2 linked regions of the Lacrimispora indolis DSM 755 genome follow. The protein of the gene in region 1 interacts with the protein of each later gene in a pairwise test. Links are inferred from orthologs where the notes say so. Each region holds a gene or a part of one and is shown on either strand. Other genes may lie near its edges. The genes, in order: uvrB and uvrA.

Region 1 (3,298 bases):
GGCATTGCTGCAGTGGTCATCCAGTCCGTATCCGGCATTCTGAATTAAGTTGGCATTGATCATGGCCTCCAAAATTTTTGGATGTGCACCTTCGCTGTAGTCGTTAATAAAACTGTACATAAAAATCCTCCTGCTGTTTCATAGTATGATATATCAAAAGTGTTCCTTACTTTCGATAGTATAACTTATCCGAACTTGCGACGCAAGTTCGGATAAAAGGGGCGTTCTTTGCCCCGTCCATCCGATTATCGAAAGTGTTCCTTACTTTCGATAATATAAGATGTATGATATACTAAAAGCAAGAGAATTTCAATACCAAAAGAACAGATGTTCCCTGTTTTGCTATACTTTTTTATTGCCGTATGCTATAATTGGCAGTGACGTATATTGTAATTCCTGCAAAAAGCTATATACCGGGCGGATATGGTTGCATGTTCATTTGGCGGCTGCCTGCGGGAAATGATTTGGAGGTAAATGATCATGGACTTTGTATTGCATTCAGAATATGCCCCTACCGGTGACCAGCCCCAGGCCATTGAACAGCTTGTAAAGGGATTCCAGGAGGGAAACCAGTTTCAGACTCTGCTTGGGGTCACAGGCTCTGGAAAGACCTTTACCATGGCAAATGTGATCCAGAAGCTGCAGAGGCCCACTCTTATCATCGCTCATAATAAGACGCTTGCAGCCCAGCTTTACAGTGAGTTCAAGGAGTTTTTCCCGGAAAATGCGGTGGAGTATTTTGTTTCCTATTATGATTATTACCAGCCGGAGGCATATGTGCCTTCCACTGATACCTATATAGAAAAGGATTCAGCCATTAATGATGAGATCGACAAGCTGCGGCACTCGGCTACGGCTGCTCTCTCGGAGCGGAAGGATGTTATCATCGTGGCATCGGTTTCCTGTATATACGGCCTGGGAAGTCCCATTGATTATCAGGAAATGGTTATTTCATTAAGACCAGGCATGATAAAGGACAGGGATGAGGTGGTCCATAAGCTGATTGACATCCAATATGACCGGAATGACATGGATTTCAGGCGTGGGACCTTCCGGGTAAGAGGAGATGTGGTGGAGATATTTCCTGCCTATTCCGGAAGCGAGGCTTACCGGATCGAGTTTTTCGGAGACGAAGTGGAGCGCATCACGGAGATCGATACCCTGACAGGGGAGATTCGGGCGGAATTGGGACATGTGGCCATATTCCCTGCTTCCCATTATGTGGTGTCCAGGGAGAAGATGGAGCTGGCTGCACAGACCATCCTGGAGGAATTAAAGGAGCAGGTGGCGTATTTTAAAAGCGAGGACAAGCTGTTAGAGGCTCAGCGGATTTCCGAGCGGACGAACTTTGATGTGGAGATGATGAAAGAAACCGGCTTTTGTTCCGGAATCGAGAATTATTCCAGGCATTTGACCGGAGGACAGCCCGGAGAGCCGCCCTATACCCTGATTGATTATTTTCCCGATGACTTTCTGATCATCGTGGATGAGTCCCATATCACCCTTCCTCAGGTACGGGGCATGTTTGCAGGGGACCGCTCCAGAAAGACCACCCTTGTGAATTTTGGTTTCCGTCTTCCCTCTGCCCTTGATAACCGGCCTTTGAATTTTGAGGAATTTGAGTCAAAGATCAATCAGATGATGTTTGTTTCTGCCACTCCTTCTGTCTATGAGGCGAATCATGAGCTGTTAAGGGTGGAGCAGATCATCCGGCCTACCGGGCTTCTGGATCCTGAAATCGATGTAAGGCCGGTGGAAGGACAGATCGACGACCTGGTTTCTGAGGTAAATAAGGAAGTTGCCAAGAAAAACAAGATTCTGATCACTACCCTGACCAAACGGATGGCAGAGGATCTGACCGATTACATGAGAGAAGTGGGGATCCGGGTAAAATACCTCCATTCCGATATTGATACTCTGGAGCGTTCCGAAATCATCCGGGACATGCGTCTGGATGTGTTTGATGTGCTGGTGGGAATCAATCTGCTGAGGGAGGGTCTTGATATTCCGGAGATCACTCTGGTGGCTATTCTGGATGCGGATAAAGAAGGGTTTCTCCGATCAGAGACTTCTTTGATCCAGACCATAGGAAGGGCGGCAAGAAATTCCGATGGCCATGTGATCATGTATGCAGATACGGTGACAGATTCCATGCGTGTGGCTATTGAGGAGACCAACCGTAGGAGAGCCATTCAGCAGCTTTATAATGAAGAGCATGGGATCACCCCAACCACCATCAAAAAATCGGTCCGTGACCTTATTGCCATCTCAAAGGCAGCCATTGAAGAGGAGAAGGGCTTTAAGAAGGATCCGGAATCCATGGATGCAAAGGAACTGGAAAAGCTTGCAAAGGAGCTTACAAAGAAGATGCACCAGGCTGCAGCGGAGCTGAATTTCGAGGAGGCAGCAAAGCTGCGTGACCGGATGGTTCAGATTAAGAAAATGCTTCAGGATATGGACGATTGAGGGCTGGCTTGACCGCCCGACAAAAATGTTGCCTGGCGGGGGAGATGGTATTGACAGTGATTCTCAATAAGAGTAAAATCTCAATGGACGCATTTAAGGCAAGAGCCTTGGAGCGCCGCCGGTAGGATTGGCTGCGTCCGGAGGAGATTATTATGAAGCTGTATGAAGGAGAAATCGGAAAAACCTACATTGTTTACAGTGTGATGGTAAAGGATGCCATCACCAGGCGTTTGGAGGCTCTGGGGGTCAATGAGCTGACGCCTGTTACCCTGATGAATAAGAAGGGGAGCGGTACTGTGATCATTAAGGTCAGAGGTACCCGCCTTGCCCTTGGAAGAAGGATATCGGAGGGAATCGAAATCAGGGAGGCTGTGGAACATGCGTGAGGAAAACAGGATGATTCATGTCGGGTTTGTGGGAAACCCCAACTGCGGAAAAACGACCTTATTCAATGCTTTTACAGGGGCAAAGCTTAAGGTGGCTAACTGGCCGGGCGTTACCGTGGAGAGAGTGGAAGGAGAGACCAGCTACAAGGGCCGTCCTATCCGGATGGTTGATACGCCTGGGATTTATAGCCTGACATGCTATACTCTGGAAGAAAAGGTAACAAGGAAATGCCTGGAAAATGGGGAAGTGGATGTGATCATCAACGTGGTGGACGCCTCATCCCTGGAACGGAATCTGTATTTGACCCTTCAGCTTCTGGAACTAAAAAAGCCGGTCATTCTGGCCCTTAACATGATGGACATTGTTGAAGACAGGGGAATGGAAATTGATTTACACCGTCTTCCTGAGATGCTTGGATCTATCCCGGTGGTTCCTGTTTCAGCAA
Region 2 (3,739 bases), 3.0 Mb from region 1 along the record:
GGATTACAACCTCCGGTTCCCGGCTGTTCCATTGGTATATCAGAGCCCCTTTGTCGGAGTATTTTACATATTTGTGCAGGGACCAGGTGGTTATGGTCACGTTTTCCTGATTTTTTTCTTCTGCTCCAGGTTCTGCGGCATTGGAGGAGGTTTCTTCGTTCTTGTCTGTTTTGGGAAGTGTTTCCCCTGCAGGGGTCTCCTGTATCCGGGAAGACATGCTGCACCCTGCGGCTGACAGGGAGAGTGCCAGCAGCACAATTGACAGTATTGGATGTGGTTTCATATTTCCTCATTCCTCTTTTTTGGTATATAATCATTATACCATGCTTTTTTTCAGGGGAAACAGTTTTTTGAAAGAATCCGGCAGGATCTGAGATCTGTCAATCCCTTGAGGAAACAGCTGCATGATTCTAAATAATTATCGAACAAATGTTTGCAAAGCGGTTGAAAGTATGCTATAATATGAAAAATCGGTTGCTGAGTAACAGAGGTGCGGGCTTAAAGAGTCCGCATTCGAATGTTGTGAGATTCAGGATTTCAGTATATAACAGGAGTACAGTATGGCAAAACAGTATATTAAGATAAGAGGTGCTAATGAGCACAACTTAAAGAACATTTCCGTGGATATCCCAAGAAATGAGCTGGTTGTCCTAACCGGTCTCAGCGGTTCAGGAAAATCTTCCCTGGCTTTTGATACGATCTATGCCGAGGGGCAGAGGCGTTATATGGAGTCTCTTTCCTCCTATGCGCGGCAGTTTTTAGGGCAGATGGAGAAGCCGGATGTGGAAAGCATTGAAGGGTTGTCACCGGCCATTTCCATTGACCAGAAGTCTACCAACCGCAACCCCCGTTCTACGGTGGGAACGGTCACTGAGATTTATGATTATATGAGACTTTTATATGCCAGGATCGGCATCCCTCACTGTCCCAAGTGCGGGCGGGAGATCCGCAGGCAGACCATTGACCAGATGGTGGATCAGATCATGGAGCTGCCGGAGCGGACCAGGATCCAGCTGCTGGCCCCTGTTGTAAGGGGACGGAAGGGAGAGCATGCAAAGGTTCTGGAGCACGCCCGCAAGAGTGGGTACGTAAGGGTGCGCATAGATGGAAATCTTTATGAGCTTTCCGAGGAAATCAAGCTGGATAAGAATATCAAGCATAACATCGAGGTGGTGGTGGACCGTCTTGCCATCAGGAAAGGCATTGAAAAGCGTCTGACCGACTCCATTGAGACTGTCATGGAGCTGGCAAGCGGCCTGATGACTGTTGATGTTATGGACGGGCAGCCCATTAATTTCAGCCAGAGCTTTTCCTGTCCGGACTGCGGAATCAGCATCGATGAAGTGGAGCCAAGGAGCTTTTCATTCAACAATCCTTTCGGCGCCTGCCCGGATTGTTTCGGACTTGGATATAAGATGGAATTTGACGAGGATCTGATGATCCCGGATAAGAGCTTAAGTATTGACCAGGGGGCCATTGTAGTGCTTGGCTGGCAGTCCTGTACAGATAAGGGCAGCTATACCAGAGCTGTTTTGGAAGCTCTTGCCAAAGAGTACAAGTTCCGTCTGGACACTCCCTTTGAGGATTATCCAAAGGAAGTTCATGATATTCTCATTCATGGAACCAATGGAAAGGAAATCAAGGTCCATTATAAGGGGCAGCGAGGAGAAGGTATTTATGACGTGTCCTTTGAGGGCCTGGTCCAGAACGTTGCCCGGAGATACCGGGAAACTTATTCTGAGTCCTCCAAGGCAGAGTATGAGTCCTTTATGCGGATTACCCCCTGTCCTGCCTGCGGCGGGATGAGGCTGAAAAAGGAGTCTCTGGCTGTTACGGTAGGAGATAAGAACATTTATGAAGCGACCAACATGTCCATTGTCAAGTTCCGGAATTTTATGGACGAGCTGGAGCTGACGCCTATGCAGCATGCCATCGGAGACCAGATCTTAAAGGAAATAAGGGCCAGGATTTCTTTCCTCATTGACGTTGGCCTTGATTATCTGACCCTGACCCGTGCCACAGGGACTCTGTCCGGCGGCGAAGCCCAGAGAATCCGTCTGGCGACTCAGATCGGTTCCGGTCTGGTGGGTGTGGCTTACATTCTGGACGAGCCCAGCATCGGTCTTCATCAGAGAGATAATGATAAATTGTTAAAAACCCTTTTGCATCTTCGGGATTTGGGAAACAGCGTAATTGTGGTGGAACATGACGAGGATACCATGATGGCAGCGGACTACATTGTGGATATCGGTCCCGGTGCAGGAGAGCACGGCGGAAATGTAGTGGCTGCCGGAAATGCGAAGCAGATCATGAAGAATAAGGATTCCGTTACAGGGGCTTACTTAAGCGGACGGATCAAAATCCCGGTTCCAAAGGAAAGACGGCAGCCTGCCGGTTATCTGACCGTGAGAGGAGCGGCAGAGAACAACTTGAAGAACATTGACGTGACCTTCCCTCTGGGAGTCATGACCTGTGTCACCGGTGTATCCGGTTCCGGAAAGAGTTCTCTGGTCAACGAAATCCTATATAAATCCCTGGCAAAAAAGTTGAACCGTGCCAGAATCATTCCAGGAAAGCATAAGACAATTGAGGGAACTGAGCAGCTGGATAAGATCATTGCCATTGACCAGTCTCCCATTGGACGGACCCCAAGATCCAATCCGGCAACCTATACAGGGGTATTTGATTTGATCCGTGATTTATTTGCTTCCACTCCTGACTCAAAGGCAAAGGGATATTCCAAGGGACGTTTCAGCTTTAATGTAAAGGGCGGACGATGCGAAGCCTGCAGCGGCGACGGAATCATTAAGATCGAGATGCATTTCCTTCCGGATGTTTACGTTCCCTGCGAAGTCTGCGGCGGAAAACGGTATAACCGTGAGACGCTGGATGTTAAGTACAAGGGAAAAAGCATTTATGATGTTCTGAATATGACAGTAGAGGAAGCTCTCAAATTCTTTGAAAATGTTCCTTCCATTGCAAGGAAGATTGCCACCTTAAATGATGTGGGGCTTTCCTATATCAGGCTTGGACAGCCCTCTACGGAGCTTTCCGGAGGAGAGGCTCAGAGAATCAAGCTGGCGACGGAGCTGAGCAAGAGGGGAACAGGAAAAACCATTTACATTTTGGACGAGCCTACCACCGGCCTTCACTTTGCGGATGTCCATAAGCTGATTGAGATTTTGCGCAAGCTGTCGGAAGGCGGCAATACGGTGATCGTCATTGAACATAACCTGGATGTGATTAAGACCGCGGATTACCTCATTGATATCGGACCTGAGGGAGGAGAAAAGGGCGGTACAATAATCGCCCAGGGCACACCGGAAGAAGTAGCAGAATGTCCATCCTCATACACCGGTTATTACGTAAAAAGATATTTGGATAAGCCCATTGGCTGATTTTCGGCCTAGGGATTGTGAATCAACTGGATATGCCTGCATATCCAGTTGATTCATTCGTATAATAATGAAAAGGTTCCGTGGATACAGAGCTGGGAAGATTTCAAGAAAATGCTTGTCAAGCCATTGGAAGTAGAATATAATGTAACCCAAAGCTTTATTTGCTGAAGATTATTTTAGGAGGAATACCCGTGAAGAGAGAAATGATTATCGTTCTGGATTTCGGCGGACAGTACAACCAGCTGATTGCCAGAAGGGTCAGAGAATGCAATGTTTACTGTGAGGTTCACCCTTATACACTGTCACTGGACAAGATTAGGGAAATGAATCCGAAAGGAATC

Evidence for each region.
Region 2: the proteins of uvrB (region 1) and uvrA interact in binary tests that used the Escherichia coli proteins (3 or more experiments, as listed by UniProt). The link is inferred for Lacrimispora indolis DSM 755 from one-to-one orthologs.

Annotation. Positions count from the first base shown.
Region 1 is NZ_AZUI01000001.1:775,048-778,345, reverse strand. What follows is about bases 1-2,973. They hold uvrB (excinuclease ABC subunit UvrB), read left to right. Parts: upstream 1-480; coding sequence 481-2,466; downstream 2,467-2,973. Other genes in these bases: feoB (ferrous iron transport protein B), read left to right, coding at 2,845-2,973; K401_RS0103645 (FeoA family protein), read left to right, coding at 2,613-2,852; K401_RS0103655 (threonine aldolase family protein), read right to left, coding at 1-120. Also shown: more of feoB, read left to right, coding at 2,974-3,298. UniProt on the Escherichia coli protein: The UvrABC repair system catalyzes the recognition and processing of DNA lesions. A damage recognition complex composed of 2 UvrA and 2 UvrB subunits scans DNA for abnormalities.
Region 2 is NZ_AZUI01000001.1:3,822,393-3,826,131, forward strand. What follows is about bases 185-3,598. They hold uvrA (excinuclease ABC subunit UvrA), read left to right. Parts: upstream 185-560; coding sequence 561-3,398; downstream 3,399-3,598. Other genes in these bases: K401_RS0118265 (YARHG domain-containing protein), read right to left, coding at 185-283; guaA (glutamine-hydrolyzing GMP synthase), read left to right, coding at 3,590-3,598. Outside these bases: more of K401_RS0118265, read right to left, coding at 1-184; more of guaA, read left to right, coding at 3,599-3,739. UniProt on the Escherichia coli protein: The UvrABC repair system catalyzes the recognition and processing of DNA lesions. UvrA is an ATPase and a DNA-binding protein. A damage recognition complex composed of 2 UvrA and 2 UvrB subunits scans DNA for abnormalities.